Linked DNA regions of Synechococcus elongatus PCC 6301. The protein of the gene in region 1 binds, or shares a complex with, the protein of each later gene. Links are inferred from orthologs where the notes say so. Each region holds a gene or a part of one and is shown on either strand. Other genes may lie near its edges.

Evidence for each region. The genes of interacting proteins can lie anywhere in the genome.
Region 2: the proteins of carB (region 1) and carA are in contact, whole or in part, in a solved structure (PDB 1KEE), measured with the Escherichia coli proteins. The link is inferred for Synechococcus elongatus PCC 6301 from one-to-one orthologs.

What each region holds. Positions count from the first base shown.
Region 1 is NC_006576.1:914,294-922,636, reverse strand. The notes cover bases 2,992-6,864. They hold carB (carbamoyl-phosphate synthase large subunit), read left to right. Parts: upstream 2,992-3,370; coding sequence 3,371-6,664; downstream 6,665-6,864. Other genes in these bases: ctpC (carboxyl-terminal processing protease CtpC), read right to left, coding at 6,840-6,864; SYC_RS04310 (DUF3318 domain-containing protein), read right to left, coding at 2,992-3,248. In the rest of the region: SYC_RS04325 (aminotransferase class I/II-fold pyridoxal phosphate-dependent enzyme), read right to left, coding at 1-408; SYC_RS04320 (ABC1 kinase family protein), read left to right, coding at 502-2,226; SYC_RS04315 (hypothetical protein), read left to right, coding at 2,278-2,607; more of SYC_RS04310, read right to left, coding at 2,610-2,991; more of ctpC, read right to left, coding at 6,865-8,117; ispG ((E)-4-hydroxy-3-methylbut-2-enyl-diphosphate synthase), read right to left, coding at 8,217-8,343. UniProt on the Escherichia coli protein: Large subunit of the glutamine-dependent carbamoyl phosphate synthetase (CPSase).
Region 2 is NC_006576.1:2,109,849-2,117,179, forward strand. The notes cover bases 2,674-5,534. They hold carA (glutamine-hydrolyzing carbamoyl-phosphate synthase small subunit), read left to right. Parts: upstream 2,674-3,446; coding sequence 3,447-4,622; downstream 4,623-5,534. Other genes in these bases: trpD (anthranilate phosphoribosyltransferase), read left to right, coding at 2,674-3,381; SYC_RS10505 (STAS domain-containing protein), read left to right, coding at 4,673-5,065; SYC_RS10510 (ribonuclease III domain-containing protein), read left to right, coding at 5,068-5,484; rlmB (23S rRNA (guanosine(2251)-2'-O)-methyltransferase RlmB), read left to right, coding at 5,526-5,534. In the rest of the region: phycobilisome degradation protein NblA, read right to left, coding at 1-15; SYC_RS10480 (hypothetical protein), read left to right, coding at 378-782; SYC_RS10485 (hypothetical protein), read right to left, coding at 779-1,180; SYC_RS10490 (histone deacetylase family protein), read left to right, coding at 1,303-2,274; more of trpD, read left to right, coding at 2,335-2,673; more of rlmB, read left to right, coding at 5,535-7,085; SYC_RS10520 (DUF1816 domain-containing protein), read left to right, coding at 7,201-7,331. UniProt on the Escherichia coli protein: Small subunit of the glutamine-dependent carbamoyl phosphate synthetase (CPSase).

The DNA.
Region 1 (8,343 bases):
GTCTGCCGCCTCCGGTGGCGTGATCCAAACCGGCATCGCGCCGCTCAAAATGCAGCCACTCAACAGCGATCGGTGAGCATTGCGGGGCAACAGCAGGCGATCGCCGGGACTGCAGATGGTCAAAATCGCGGCCAACAGTCCGCCAGTCGAGCCATTGACCAAAAACCAGCTGCGATCGGCCCCAAACACCTCCGCTGCTTGGGCTTGACTCTCGGCTAAAACCCCGCTGGCGGCGTAGAGATTATCCAACTCCGGTAACTCGGGTAGATCACTCTGGAAAATGGCTGATCCCCAGGCCTGTTGAAGATGGGTTGCGATCGCCCGCCCGAGCTTGTGTCCCGGCGTGTGAAAAGGAGCGCGGGCCTGCTGAGCGCTCGCCAGCAGTTGGTCAAAGAGCGGCTTGGCCATGCGGCGTGACTTTGTGTCGTTTTCTATACTGTTGTTACAAGCTTCTGACAATCTAGGTTAGGGTCAGTGGCCAGTGCGCTCCTCCAGTTTTGGTTGCCGCCTGTGAGTTTTCCCCTTGCTGCCTACGATCGCTACGATGCCGAGGCGATCACCCGCTACTACCGTCGTCGTCCTTGGTTGGCGATCGCGCGGCTCAGCGTTATTTTCTGGAACTTCCTAGGGTTTGGCTGGCGACTGTTATGGGATCAGCGCCAACAGGCTGGTGATGCTCATCTGCCGGAGCGGGCAGCGGAACTACGACAGATTCTGACGAACCTAGGACCAACCTTTATCAAAGCGGGTCAGGCCCTCTCGACGCGGCCAGATTTGGTGCGAGTCGATTTCTTGGATGAACTGACCAAACTGCAAGACCAGCTGCCCCCTTTTCCCAATGATCAAGCCTTCGAGATCATGGCAGAGGAACTGGGGCGACCCGTCAGTCAGTCCTTTGAAGAACTCTCGCCAGAGCCAATCGCAGCTGCCAGTTTAGGTCAGGTCTATAAAGGCAAATTGTTCAGTGGCGAAACGGTCGCAGTTAAAGTCCAGCGCCCTAATCTGCTGCCGACAATCACCCTCGATCTGTTTCTGATTCGCTGGGCTGCAACTTGGTTTGGATCGTTGTTGCCACTCAATCTTGGCCACGATTTGACGCTGATTGTCGATGAGTTTGGCTACAAGCTATTCGAGGAAATTGACTACGAAAATGAAGGACGTAATGCGGAACGTTTTGCCGAAAACTTCCGCGACTGTCCCTATGTCAAAGCGCCCAAAATTTACTGGGCATTTAGCAGCCGTCATGTGCTGACGCTGGAATGGATTGACGGTGTCAAACTCACTGCTGCTGCCGAACTTGACCAGTTGGGTATTAATGCAGATGCAGTAGTCAAAACTGGTGTTATTTCCGGTTTGCAGCAACTGCTGGAATTTGGTTTCTTCCACGCCGATCCTCACCCGGGCAACCTCTTTGCCCTGCCATCCAGCCCGCGACCCGATGGCTTAGGCTGCATGGCTTACATTGACTTCGGCATGATGGATCAGCTGGATCAGTTGACCAAAGAAACCCTAGTCGATGCCGTCGTTCACTTGATCAATCGTGATTATGTTGAGCTGGCGCAGGACTTTATTACCCTTGGCTTCCTGACGCCCGATAGTGATCTCACGCCCATTATCCCAGCCTTGGAGTCGGTGCTGGGCGACATCATGGGCGAGAAGGTTCGCGACTTCAACTTCAAGACGATTACCGATCGCTTCTCAGAGTTGATGTATGACTATCCTTTCCGTGTTCCGGCTAAATTTGCCCTGATCATTCGATCGCTCGTCACGCAAGAAGGTTTGGCGTTGAGCGTTAATCCCGACTTCCGCATTGTCGATGTGGCCTATCCCTACATCGCTAAGCGACTACTACAGGGTGAATCGCCGCAGCTCCGTCGTCGTCTCTTGGAAGTGTTGGTCAAAGATGGCAAATTCCGCTGGAATCGCCTCGAAAATCTGATTGCGATCGCTCAGAATGACGGCGGTTTTGATCTACTGCCGACTGCACAAATGGGTCTGCAATATCTGTTCTCGGATGAAGGAGCTTATCTGCGCAATCAGCTGCTGCTCGCTCTGACTGAGAATGAGCGCTTGCAAACGGAACCCCTGCAGCGACTGTGGGAGCTGCTGCGACCGGAACTGGAACCTGCCCGAGTGGCAGGCCATGCCTTTAATGCCTTTGTGGCTTTCTCTCGCGATCGCGCTGCGGCTTTCTTCCCTACGCTGGCTCTCGAATCCAATCGCTGAGTGATTTAGTCGGGCAATTGCTGTCCCTAAGCGTGTTCGAGGAGTTGGCAGATGACTGAGCCGAAACGCTTGCACATCGCGATCGCTGTGGCTGATGTTGCTGCTTCAGTAGCGGATTATTCGCAGCGACTGGGGCAAGAACCCGAAGTCGTGATCGCCGGAGCCTATGCACTCTGGCGCACGCCGCAGCTCAACCTTTCGATTCGCCAGACAGAGCCAGAACAAGCGGGTCAACTCCGCCACTTGGGCTGGGAAGATCCGCAAGCAGAATCGTTTGAGTGCGATCGCGATTGCAATGGCATTCTCTGGGAGCGGTTTACGACTGCTCAGCAAGCGGCTGAAATCAAAGCTACTTGGCCAGAAACTGACTATCAGCCGTAGCTCTAGCCTTGCTGATAGACGTCTTCGAAAGTTTCAGGATTCGCGGCCACTTGCTGTTGAGCCTTCGCTTTTGCTTTGGCAGCACTGCGGCGCAAAGCTTGCAATCGATTTTCGTAGAAGCTGCGCTGTTTTTTCTTGGGGGTTTGCTCAATCAGCGTTTTGATGGCGCTGCCTAAACTCTTGTAGGCATTCGGCAGACTGTAACCAAAGCGCGTTGAGAGCGCGATCGCGCGTTCATCAGCTGCGATCGCTTCTTGCAGCTTTTTCTCGCTGTTGTTTTTTAGGTAAAGGCGATAGCCAGCAAATCCCGAGAGGCCAAGGGCTAGCAACAGCAACAGACCGTCGCGCACCCACAGTTCACCGACAGCGCCGCCCAAGCCGATCGCCAAAGCTGCCATTTCCCAGCCATCACGGGGAATTGCATCATTTTGGATGCGGCCCACTTCATGCCAGAACAGCAGGTTGCGTTGGTCGATCGCTAACTGCTCCCAGCGCAGGAGGTCGATCTGGATTTCGACTTCGTCGCGGCCGATTTCTTCGCAGGTCACCAAGGGCGGATCGACGGCAGCCGAAGCTTCGACAAAGACCCAACTCTGCAATTCGGGTGGCAGCAAACCCTTGAGACGCTGAAGTTCGCTCATAGCCGGTGGTGACGATACCCATGCGCAATTGTCCCTAGCATACAAGCCTGACCTCATGGTCAGTGTCGGGGAGCACCAGCGCGGATGGCAGAATAGATCGGATTTGCCGCTGTGACCGTACCATGCCTCGCCGCCAAGATATTCGCAAAATTCTGCTGCTCGGATCCGGGCCAATCGTTATTGGACAGGCGTGCGAGTTTGATTACTCGGGCACCCAAGCTTGCAAGGCGCTGCGCGAGGAAGGCTACGAGGTGGTGTTGGTCAATTCAAACCCCGCCACGATCATGACCGACCCCGAGACGGCCGATCGCACCTACATTGAGCCGCTGACGCCAGAATTGGTCGCTCAGGTGATCGAGCGGGAGCGTCCCGATGCCCTGCTGCCGACGATGGGTGGTCAGACCGCTTTGAACTTGGCTGTCGCGCTTGCCAAAAACGGTACCCTCGATCGCTTTGGGGTGGAGCTGATCGGCGCGAAGTTAGAGGCGATCGAAAAAGCTGAAGACCGACTCCTGTTCAAAGAGGCCATGGAGCGGATCGGCGTCAAAGTTTGTCCCAGCGGCATCGCCAACAATATGGCCGAGGCCCAGGCGATCGCCGAACAGATTGGCACCTATCCGCTGATCATTCGTCCGGCCTTCACCATGGGTGGCACCGGTGGCGGCATTGCCTACAACCAAGAAGAGTTTGAGCTGATCGTCCAGTCGGGCTTGGATGCCAGCCCTGTCAGCCAAATTCTGGTCGAACAGTCGCTGATTGGCTGGAAGGAATTTGAGCTGGAGGTGATGCGCGACCTCGCCGACAACGTTGTGATCATCTGCTCGATCGAAAACCTCGACCCGATGGGCGTTCATACCGGCGACTCGATCACCGTGGCCCCAGCACAAACCCTGACCGATAAGGAATATCAGCGCCTACGGGACCAAGCGATCGCAATCATCCGTGAGATTGGGGTGGAAACCGGCGGCTCCAACATCCAGTTCGCGATCAATCCCCAAGATGGCGACGTGATCGTGATCGAGATGAACCCGCGGGTCTCGCGCAGTTCAGCGCTGGCTTCCAAAGCAACGGGTTTCCCGATCGCCAAAATCGCCGCCAAACTGGCGGTCGGCTACAGCTTGGATGAACTGAAGAACGACATCACCCGCCAGACACCGGCCTCCTTTGAACCGACGATCGACTACGTCGTTACCAAGATTCCGCGCTTTGCCTTCGAGAAATTCCCTGGCACTCCCGCCCAACTGACCACGATGATGAAATCGGTGGGTGAGGCGATGGCGATCGGGCGAACCTTTCCCGAGTCGTTCCAAAAAGCGCTGCGATCGCTAGAAATTGGTCGTTCCGGTTGGGGCTGCGATCGCCCCGAAACCCTGCCGACGCTGGAGCAAATCAAACCGCAGTTGCGCACGCCCAGCCCCGATCGCATTTTTGCGGTACGGCAGGCGATGCTGCTTGGCCTCAGCGATGGCGATATCTATCAGCTGACCGGCATCGATCCCTGGTTCCTTGAGAAGTTCCGCGAAATTCTGGAAGGTGAGGACTTCCTGAAGCGCGCCTCAATTGAGCAAATCACGCCGGCGCAGTGGCTAGAAGTGAAGCAGCTTGGCTTTAGCGATCGCCAGATTGCCTTTGCCCTTGGTAGCTCGGAAGAAGCGGTGCGTCAGCGGCGGCAGCAACAGGGCATCAAACCGGTTTACAAGCTAGTCGATACCTGTGCGGCCGAGTTCGAGGCCTACACGCCCTATTACTACTCCTGCTATGAATCGCCGCGATCGCACTTGGCTGAGTCGGGCCTGACGACCATCCCGGCAGAGTCGGAAGTGCGGCCTAGCGATCGCCCCAAAGTGATGATTCTGGGCGGTGGCCCCAACCGCATTGGTCAGGGCATCGAGTTCGACTACTGCTGCTGTCATGCGGCTTTTGCGCTGGCAGCGGATGGCTACGAAACGATCATGGTCAACTCCAACCCCGAGACGGTTTCGACTGACTACGACACCAGCGATCGCCTCTACTTTGAGCCGCTGACTCGCGAGGATGTGCTGAACATTCTGGAGGCCGAGCGGCCCCAGGGCGTAATCATCCAATTTGGCGGCCAAACGCCGCTGAAGCTGGCGGTACCGCTGCAAACTTTCCTGCAAACGCCAGAAGGCCAAGCCCTTGGTACCCAGATTTGGGGTACTTCGCCAGACTCGATCGATACGGCGGAAGACCGCGAACGCTTTGAGCAAATCCTGCGCCAGCTCGATATTGCTCAGCCCGCCAATGGTCTGGCCCGCAGTCCTGAAGAGGCCTTAGCGATCGCTCATCGCATTGGCTACCCGACGGTGGTGCGCCCCAGCTACGTTTTGGGCGGCCGAGCCATGGAAATCGTCTATTCTGACGCCGAGCTAGAGCGCTACATGACCGAAGCCGTGCAGGTCGAGCCGGATCACCCGATTTTGATCGACAAGTTCCTCGAAAACGCGATCGAAGTCGACGTGGATGCCCTCGCTGATCGCACTGGTCAAGTTGTGATCGGCGGGATCATGGAGCACATTGAGCAGGCTGGGATTCACTCCGGCGATAGCGCCTGTTCGCTGCCCACGGTCAGCCTCAATGAGACGGTGCTGGAAACAATCCGCGCTTGGACAACCCAACTGGCGAAAGCACTCAACGTCATTGGCCTGATGAACATTCAGTTCGCGGTCAAAGATGAGCAGGTCTATATTCTCGAAGCCAACCCCCGCGCCTCGCGGACGGTGCCCTTTGTCTCCAAGGCGATCGGGCGTCCACTCGCCAAAATTGCAGCGCGGCTGATGTCCGGTCAAACCTTGGCGGATCTCGGCATCACTTCTGAGTTAGTGCCCAGCTACCTTTCGGTTAAGGAGGCAGTGCTGCCCTTCGATCGCTTCCCCGGGACGGATACTCTCTTGGGGCCTGAAATGCGCTCTACTGGCGAGGTGATGGGCATTGATGTGGACTTTGGTCGCGCCTTTGCTAAAGCGGAGCTAGCAGCCTCCCAGCGACTACCGCGCCAAGGCACGGTCTTTATCTCCGTCAGCGATCGCGATAAAGCTGCGATCGGGCCAATTGCTCGGGAATTCCTACAGTTGGGCTTCCGAGTGGTTGCAACGGGTGGCACTCAAAAAGTGTTGGCAGAGCAGCGACTCTCCGTTGAGCCGATTCTCAAAGTGCATGAGGGTCGTCCTCACGTTCTGGATGCACTCAAGAACGATCAGATTCAGCTGATCATCAATACGCCCGCCGGCGCTCGCGCCAAAGTGGACGACCAAATCATTCGCCGGGCAGCACTGGATTACAAAGTGCCAACTGTCACCACGATCGCGGGGGCGAAAGCTACTGTTGAAGCGATTCGTGCCTTGCTAGAGCAACCGCTGCAAGTGAAATCCTTACAGGACTATCAACAGCAAGGCTAGCTACGATCGCCTGCCAGCTACTCATCCATTGCTCCTTAACTTGGGTGAGTTAAGTTGGCTTCTCTAGACTCATTTATCTTCAAAATCGATCAAAAAGAGGGACGAGTTGCGATCGCAACTCGTCCCTCTCATCACTGCAGCATTCTAAGGAATTGAGACAGCAAACAGAACCGATTTACTTATTCGAAGCTGTTGCAATCTGTTGGGTCAGCACTTTCAGAGCTGATTGGAATTGAGGATCGCTAGCCGTTCCAATTTGATCCTGATTTTTGCTGAGATCTTCGCGCTGAGCATCGGTCAGTTCAGCAACAATATTGGGCTCGATTCCCTGCTTATTGATGTCCCGACCACTGGGGGTTAGGTACTTGGCGATCGTGACCGCTAACCCAGAGCCATCGCCCAGCGGCCGCACGGATTGCACAAGACCTTTACCAAAGGTCTTGGAACCAATCAGGACAGCTCGGTTGTTGTCTTGCAGAGCACCAGAGAGGATTTCGCTAGCGCTAGCTGAACCGCCATCCACCAAAACGACGAGAGGCTTATCGGTCAGTGCACGGTTGTTCGCCGATGCTTGCTCCGAAATGCCGCTGCGATCTTTGGTCGAGACAATTACGCCTTTCGGTAGCCACATCCGAGCAATGTCGATGCTCGCGTAGAGCAACCCGCCTGGATTGGATCGCAGGTCAAGCACATAGCCCTTAACATTTTTGGCCTCCAAATCCTTGATGGCTTGCCGCATTTCTGGTGCCGAGTTGGCACTAAATTGCCGCAGGCGGATGTAGCCGACGGGGCCGGTTGGCGACTCTTGAACGCGGGCACTCACGGAGTGAATCTCAATCCGTTCCCGCACGATCGGGAAGGCGATCGTTTCTTTCTCGCGGCGGATGGTCAGCGTGATCTTGCTACCGACGGGGCCACGGATCAGTTTGACCGCCTCATCGGAAGACATGCCTTGCGTGGTCTTTTGGTCAATTTTGACGATGACGTCCCGCGATCGAATGCCTGCCGCAGCAGCCGGAGAACCTTCGATCGGTGAAACAACGATCAGCTCTTTTGTATCAGGGTCCTGGCTAAGCTGAATTCCCACCCCGGTGAGTTCACCCGAAGTGTCAATTTGCATGTCTTTAAACTCATCCGGATCCATGAAGCGGGTGTAAGGATCCCCCAGCGTCTTCAGCATCTCTTTGACAGCGCTGTAGGCCTCTTCCCGCGTCTTGTAATTCCGGGCAAGATATTCGCGTCTCAGCTGACGCCATTTGTTGCGATCAAAAGTGCCAACGCTATCAACGTAGTTGCGATCGACAACTTGCCAGACTTCATCAATGATCTCTTTTGGGCTTTCTTGAAAGAGCGCTTGCCCCCTCGCCCAGTGATTCCCTGCCCCCACCACAGCTACGGTCGCGATCGCAGAAGCACAAATACCGGCGATGAGCTTGCGATTAGAAAAAGCCATTGGCGAAAACCGCCTATCAGGAAAGGAGTAGGCTCAATCTAGCACAGGCTTTCTTGAGCGACACAGTCCCGATAGACGTCAAAATTTCTGGCTTTTTACTTAGGCAATCGGTTCCGGTTCAACCCAGCGTCCATCTGCTTTGATCAGGTTGATCAGTTCTTCTACACCTTGCTCTTCGGGAACTCGTTTGATTTCATCTCGTCCTCGGTAAAGGGCGATCGTTCCT
Region 2 (7,331 bases), 1.2 Mb from region 1 along the record:
GAGAGGGGGGAGCATGGGAGCCTCCGGCACTGCAGATGAACAAGCTGTCTCAGACAGCAACTGTTTCAGAGTCTTTCTGAATTGTTACACAAGGTAACTATGGCTTGACGAGCCGTCAATACTGCTATCTCGAATCTTATCTGTGTAGTGATTGTTTACAATCTACGCGCTGCTCCTGCTACGGGTGCTACAGAATTGGCGTGACTTTCCCAGGCAGCGCCTTGATCCTGAGAAAGGATTTGCCCTTTCTGAGACAGCGAACTGCCGGTAGGGCGATCTGCAGGACGCTTAAGGAACAGCCACAGATCCCCCTCGGGTGAAGCTCGGCGGCCACTCAGAATGAAGTAGAGGCAGCAGCATTGGAGGGTTGGCCTAATATGCGTTACTTCTTCTGGTCTTTACTTGCGATCGCTGCCGTCTTACCGATTTCGATCGCTCAGGCTGGGTCAGTGCGTATTGAGCAAGCCCCAAACTTGCAAATGTCTGGCATGTCTGGAGGGGGTCGTGCTAGCGACTGTGGCTACATTGGCAACCGCCCAAGCGAGCAAGTGACTATCAGCCCGCAGTATGTGGAACAGTCAGGCTATCTGCGCATCAGTGTGACGGCTGCAGGCAATCCCACACTTCTGATCGAAGGCCCTTCAGGGCGCTTCTGCTCCGTGGGCCAAGGCGGACGCAATCCCCAGCACGTGGGCGTTTGGCCGGCTGGAGTCTACAACATCTACGTCGGCGATCGCCAGGGCCAGAGCCATCCCTACCAGCTCAATCTGTCGGGGCGCTAATCCTCGTCGAGATCCTGCACTTCGACCGCCTGCACATCGAGGGTTCCTGGCGGTGTGACGCGGACAAGCTGCCGATTTTTGACCTGCAAAACTTCGCCACAGCCTGGGCATTGCAGTGTCGACTGCCCTATCCCACTAACCGGGGTGCCACAGACTGGGCAAGGAGCGTTGATTAAGTTGCGGTTGATCCACCAGCGCAGGCCGAGAATGCCCAGAATGGGCAGCAGGATCAGCAGCCCAACCAGCCCAAACAAGGCATCGCGCAGCCAATTGGGCAGAACTGAGAGCACCAACACGATCACCGCGATTGTGGCGAGACTGCGCCAAGGCGATGGACTGGGGCCAGCACCAAAGTTCACAGGAACCTCCTCAAGTGGCTGTTGTTTCCAGCTTGCCACTTGCCTGTCCTCCAGCGCGTCGCAATGACCGCCCTAAAACCTTGGCAATAGCCGCTGTGCAGAGAGCTGAGTGAGACTGATCAACTCGCTATAGACTCGCGGAAGACGAACAGTAGCTGGCCATGAACCTTGAGCAGGCCCTATCAGGGCGATTGCCGATTGTCTACAGCGATCGCTTTTTGGACCATGACACGGGCTTAGGTCATCCGGAGCGGCCAGAGCGGTTATCGGCGACGGTGACCCATCTGCGATCGCAACCTTGGAGTACGGCTCTCGACTGGTATTTGCCCACCGATCTGGCGACGCGATCGCCCCTGCCTTGGATCGAGACTTGCCACTCGCTGCACTACATCGACAGCGTTCAGCACTTGGCTGAGCGGGGCGGCGGCTCCTTGGATCCGGATACGCCTTGCTCCGCCGCGAGCTACGAGGTAGCGCTGCTGGCCGTTAACGTCTGGCTGGATGGCATCGATCGCTTGCTGACCAGGCAATCTCAGGCGGCCTTTGCCCTGACTCGCCCCCCCGGACATCACGCGCTGGCCACCCATGGCATGGGTTTTTGTCTGTTTGGCAATGCCGCGATCGCAGCCCGCTATGCTCTCGCTCAAGGACTGACGAAAGTTGCGATCGTCGATTGGGATGTCCATCACGGCAACGGGACGCAAGCCTTAGTCGAACAGCAGCCGGCGATCGCCTACGTCTCCCTCCACCAAAGTCCGGCTTACCCTGGCACGGGCTCCGCCTCGGAGACTGGCTTTTATGAAAATGTTCGCAACCTCCCCCTCCCCCCTGGCAGCGATGGGCAGGACTATCGCCAGTGTTTTGAGACGATCGTGCTGCCGTTTTTGCGCGCTTGGCAGCCGCAGTTGCTCATTGTCAGTGCCGGCTACGATGCGGCAGCAGCCGATCCACTCGCCAACATGCGGTTACAGCCAGCGGATTACGGGGCCCTGACCCAGCAGCTGCGATCGCTGCAGATTCCTATTCTGTTTGGCCTCGAAGGGGGTTACGACCTCCCGGCTTTGTCGGCGTCGGTGGCGGCAACGCTGGCTGCTTGTCTGGAACCCCCGTCGGCTCCTAAGCAGTCAGGGTGAATCCTGCGAGTACCTGGCGCGATCGGTTCTAAAATCGAGCCAATTGTCCGAACTGCCGCCATGCTCGTTGCCCCGCCTGCCTTCGCCGAAGCTCAAGTCCTGCTGCAGCGTCTGTTAAATCACGAGTCGCTAGGGGCAGTGCAGGCCCGAGCCTTGATGGAGCAGTGGTCGTCGGGCACCCTGCCCGAGGCTCTGTCTGGGGCACTTTTGGCTGCTTTGCAGAGTAAGGGCGTGTCTGCTCAAGAACTGGCGGCCATGGCGCAGGTGCTCCAAGAACAGGCCGTTGCAGTTGAAGCGAGCGATCGCCGGGAGCCCCTTGTCGATACCTGTGGGACCGGTGGTGACGGTGCCGAAACTTTCAACATCTCAACGGCCGTGGCTTTTGTGACGGCAGCGGCTGGCGTCAAAGTTGCCAAGCATGGCAATCGTTCTGCCTCTGGTCGGGTGGGGTCAGCGGATGTCCTCGAAGCTCTGGGGCTTAACCTGACAGCACCGAGCGATCGCATCCATGCGGCAGTGGATGAGGTCGGCATTACCTTCCTGTTTGCCCCAGGCTGGCATCCCGCCATGAAAGCCGTCGCTCCGCTCCGCAAAATCCTCGGAGTACGCACCGTCTTTAATCTGCTGGGCCCCTTGGTCAACCCGCTCCGCCCGACGGGGCAAGTCATTGGGGTCTACAATCCCGGGCTGCTGCCCACGATCTCAGGAGCCTTGGCGGAACTCGGAGTTCGTCGGGCGATCGTGTTGCATGGTCGCGAAGGTCTGGACGAAGGGGGGCTAGCCGACTGCATGGATCTGGCGATCGTGCGCGAAGGGCAGCTCAGCCAGCAGGTTGTCGATCCCCGCGATCTGGGTTTGACCCAGGCCCCGACGGTCGCACTCAAGGGCGGCAGTGTTGAAGAGAATGCCGATATTCTCAAAGCGGTTTTGCAAGGGAAGGGGACGCGGGCTCAGCAGGATGCGGTCCTGCTTAATGCCGCCTTAGCCTTGGAAGTTGGGGAGCAGGTCGATCGCCTTGACCAAGGCATCGGTTTGGCGCGATCGGTCTTGGCCAGTGGCGCGGCGTGGCAAAAGCTCACCCAGTTAGCGGCCTTCCTTCAGAGCTAAACTCCTCAGGACTCTCGCTGGCCCTAAAACTCGAAATCGACCCGCGGTCGCGAGCCAGTGCGATAATGGTTCGGATCTCGGGCTTTTGCTGCGCTATGTCCCTTGCTGAACGCCAAGCTGCTCTGCTCGTCTTGGCTGACGGATCCGTATTCCATGGTTACGCCTGCGGGGCGGCGGGAACGGTCATCGGTGAAGTTGTCTTCAACACCGGCATGACCGGCTATCAAGAAGTGCTGACAGACCCGAGCTACTGTGGGCAGATTGTCAGCTTTACCTATCCCGAGCTGGGCAACACCGGGGTCAACCCCGAAGACGAAGAGTCTGCCCGGCCTCAAGTCAGCGGCTTGATTGCTCGTAATGTTGCTCGCCGCCACAGCAACTGGCGGGCCGATCGCTCCCTGCCTGACTATTTGCAACAGCACAACATTGTTGGCATCTACGGCATCGACACCCGCGCCCTCACGCAACATTTGCGATCGACGGGGGCGATGAATGGCGGCATCTCCACAACTATTTTGGATCCTGAAGAACTCTGGGCAGAAGTCAAAGCCGCCCCATCCATGGAAGGGTTGAATTTGGTCGATCAAGTCACGACCGATCGCCCCTACGAGTGGCAAACTCCCACCAGTCAAACCTGGGAATTTATTGAAGGGCCAACCACAGAGTCCCTGACAGTTGTCGCCATCGACTTCGGCGTGAAGCGCAATATCCTGCGCCGCTTGGCCAGCTATGGTTGCCGTGTGATCGTGGTTCCGGCCGATACGCCGATCGAAGAAATCCTGCGGCACGAGCCAGATGGTGTCTTTCTCTCCAATGGCCCTGGCGATCCAGCCACGGTCAAAAATGGGATCAGCACCGCCCAAGCACTCCTGCAAACTGGACTGCCGTTGTTTGGGATTTGCCTCGGGCACCAGATTCTGGGGTCAGCCTTGGGGGCTCAAACCTTCAAGCTCAAGTTTGGCCACCGGGGGCTCAACCACCCCTGTGGCTTGTCCCAGCAGGTCGAGATCACCGGCCAAAACCACGGCTTTGCGATCGCGGCGGACTCCTTAGGGCCGGATGTGGAAGTCACCCACCTCAACCTCAACGATCGCACGGTAGCGGGGTTACGACACCGCCATCTGCCCGTCTTCTCGGTCCAGTATCACCCCGAAGCCAGCCCAGGGCCCCATGATTCTGACTATCTGTTTGAGCAGTTTGTGGCTTTAATGCGCGATCGCCAACCCACTCCAGTGGCTTAGACCAGTTGCGACTCTGGCTGCCCTGCCCCTATACTTGAGCGTCTGCTGAGATGACAACGCTGGAGGATACGGCCATTCGCGAAACGCTCGCCCTGACGGTTAGTTTGCGAGGAACCGTAGAAGTCAGGGACGATTACCAATTGTTCCGGCTTACGGGTCAGCTCGATGCCTTCTCGGAGCCGACCTTCCGCAAGGTTCTTGGCAAGAGCCTAGAAGATGGGCCAAAACATGCTATTCTAGATCTCTCGAAGATCGATTTTATCGATAGTTCTGGCTTAGGCGCTTTGGTTCAACTTGCGAAGCAAGCTCAAACCAGCAAAGGAAGTTTGCAAATTGTCACGAATCCCCGTGTCACACAGACTGTGAAACTCGTGCGATTAGAAAACTTCTTGGCCCTTCAGCCTTCGGTGGACGTAGCGCTGTCCAATATCAGCGTGTCATAAGCTTGTTCGTTCCCGAGTCAGACCCCCTCCGCGGCGATCGCCGCCTCAGTCCTGCGGCAGCAAAGCAACTGGCGCCCCAGGCACTAGCCTACCTAGGAGATGCCCTCTACGAATTCCATGTGCGCCTGCGTTTGTTACTGCCGGCGCAGCGTTCCCATCAAGTTCACCAGTCTGTGGTTGGTGCAGTGCGAGCCGAGCGCCAAGCGGAATTGTTGGTGAGTCTACTACCGCTGCTGACAGCGGAAGAACTTGAGATTGTCCGTCGCGGTCGTAATGCGGCCGGACGTGTGCCACGCCGCCTGACTGGAGAATACTATCAGCAGGCAACAGGGTTAGAGACCCTGCTGGGCTATCTCTATCTGTGTGATCCCCAGCGCTTGCAAGCGCTACTCCAGCAGCTGCCCGTCACCGAGTACTGACGCCAGCTCTTCTGAATTTTTCTCCACGCGCGAGCTTTTTCATGTCTGACTATTCGGATCGTTCTGACTTTTCTGAACGCCAAGATCGTTCGAGTGACGATCGCCCGAACTTCCGCCGTTTTGATCGCGATCGTCCCAGTGAAGGTCGCCGTCTTGAAGGCCGCTCAGAGGGCGGATACCGAGGCCGCGATGATCGCGGCGGCAGTGGCGGCTATCGCCAGAATCGCGACGACCGCGGTGGCTTCCGGGGTCGTGATGATCGGGGCGGCTATCGGGGAGGCGACCGCGATCGTCCCAGTGAAGGTCGTCGTTTTGAAGGCCGCTCAGAGGGCGGATACCGAGGCCGCGATGATCGCGGCGGCAGTGGCGGCTATCGCCAGAATCGCGACGACCGTGGTGGCTTCCGGGGTCGTGATGATCGGGGCGGCTATCGGGGAGGCGATCGCGATCGTCCGAGCGAAGGTCGTCGTTTTGAAGGCCGCTCAGAGGGCGGTTTCCGGGGTCGTGATGACCGTGGCGGCAGTGGTGGTTACCGGGGTCGCGATGATCGCGGTGGCTTCCGAGGTCGTGACGATCGGGGCGGTTTCCGGGGCCGTGATGACCGTGGCAGTAGTGGTAGTTACCGGGGTCGTGATGATCGTGGTGGCTTCCGAGGTCGTGATGACCGACGCGACGATCGTGATAACTTCCGGCCCAGCCGCGATCGCGAATTGAATCGGGAAGTCAACACCAGTCCCGCCGGCGATCAGGAAGCGACCGATCACGAATTGATCTACGGTCGTCATGCTGTCTTGGCTGCCCTCCAAGGCAACCGGACCCTCAACCGTATCTGGGTGACGCCGCGTCTGCGCTATGAATCAACTTTCCTGGAGTTGATTGACGCTGCTAAAGCCGGTGGTGCCGTGGTTGACGAAGTTCCCGTTGAGCGGATTCGTCAGCTGACCGATGGTGCTGTTCACCAAGGAATTGCCGCTCAAGTTGCTCCCTACCCCTACCAAGAACTCAGCGATCTCATTGCCCAAGCTAAGGCTGCAACCACAGATCCCGTGATTGTGGTTGCCGATGGGATCACTGATCCCCACAACTTGGGTGCCATCATTCGGACCGCAGGAGCCTTGGGCGCTCACGGTTTGGTGATCCCGCAGCGGCGTGCGGTCGGTGTGACTGCGGCTGTCGCGAAAGTAGCTGCTGGTGCACTGGAAAGCTTCCCTGTCGCGCGAGTCGTCAACCTCAATCCCGCCCTCGAAGAGTTGAAGGATGCCGGTTTCTGGATCTATGGTGCGGCTGGCGAAGCCAAGCAATCGATTCATGAGACCAGCTTCAGCGGGCCAGTCGTGCTGGTTGTGGGATCCGAAGATGAAGGCCTCAGCCTTCTGACTCGAGAGCGCTGCGACCACCTCATTTCGATTCCGCTCCGTGGCAAGACGAACAGCCTCAATGCTTCGGTGGCAGCCGGCATGGTGCTGTACGAAGTGAGCCGTCAACGCCAACAGCTGACCCATCATCTTGAGGGGATCGCTGACAACGGCGCAACAGCGTTGACGACGGCAGCAGTTGAGTTTGCTGGAGCTGCGGCTGGCCTTGGGGAACTAGGTCTCTAAGCACTGGCCAGTGAATTGAAAAATCGAGAGGCTCGGAGTATAACCATGCCTAAGTGCAACTAGCCTCTCGGTTGCCCTCCATTTTCTCCTGCTCTTACGCGAGGTCTCGGCATCGATGATTAATCTCGCCCATGCGATCGCAGCAAACCTAGGTCTGGCTATCTGGGTTGAGATTCAGACAGATAGCCCTGTCTGCACCTATTACTTTGGGCCATTCCTGTCTCGATCATCGGCAGAAGCTGCAGT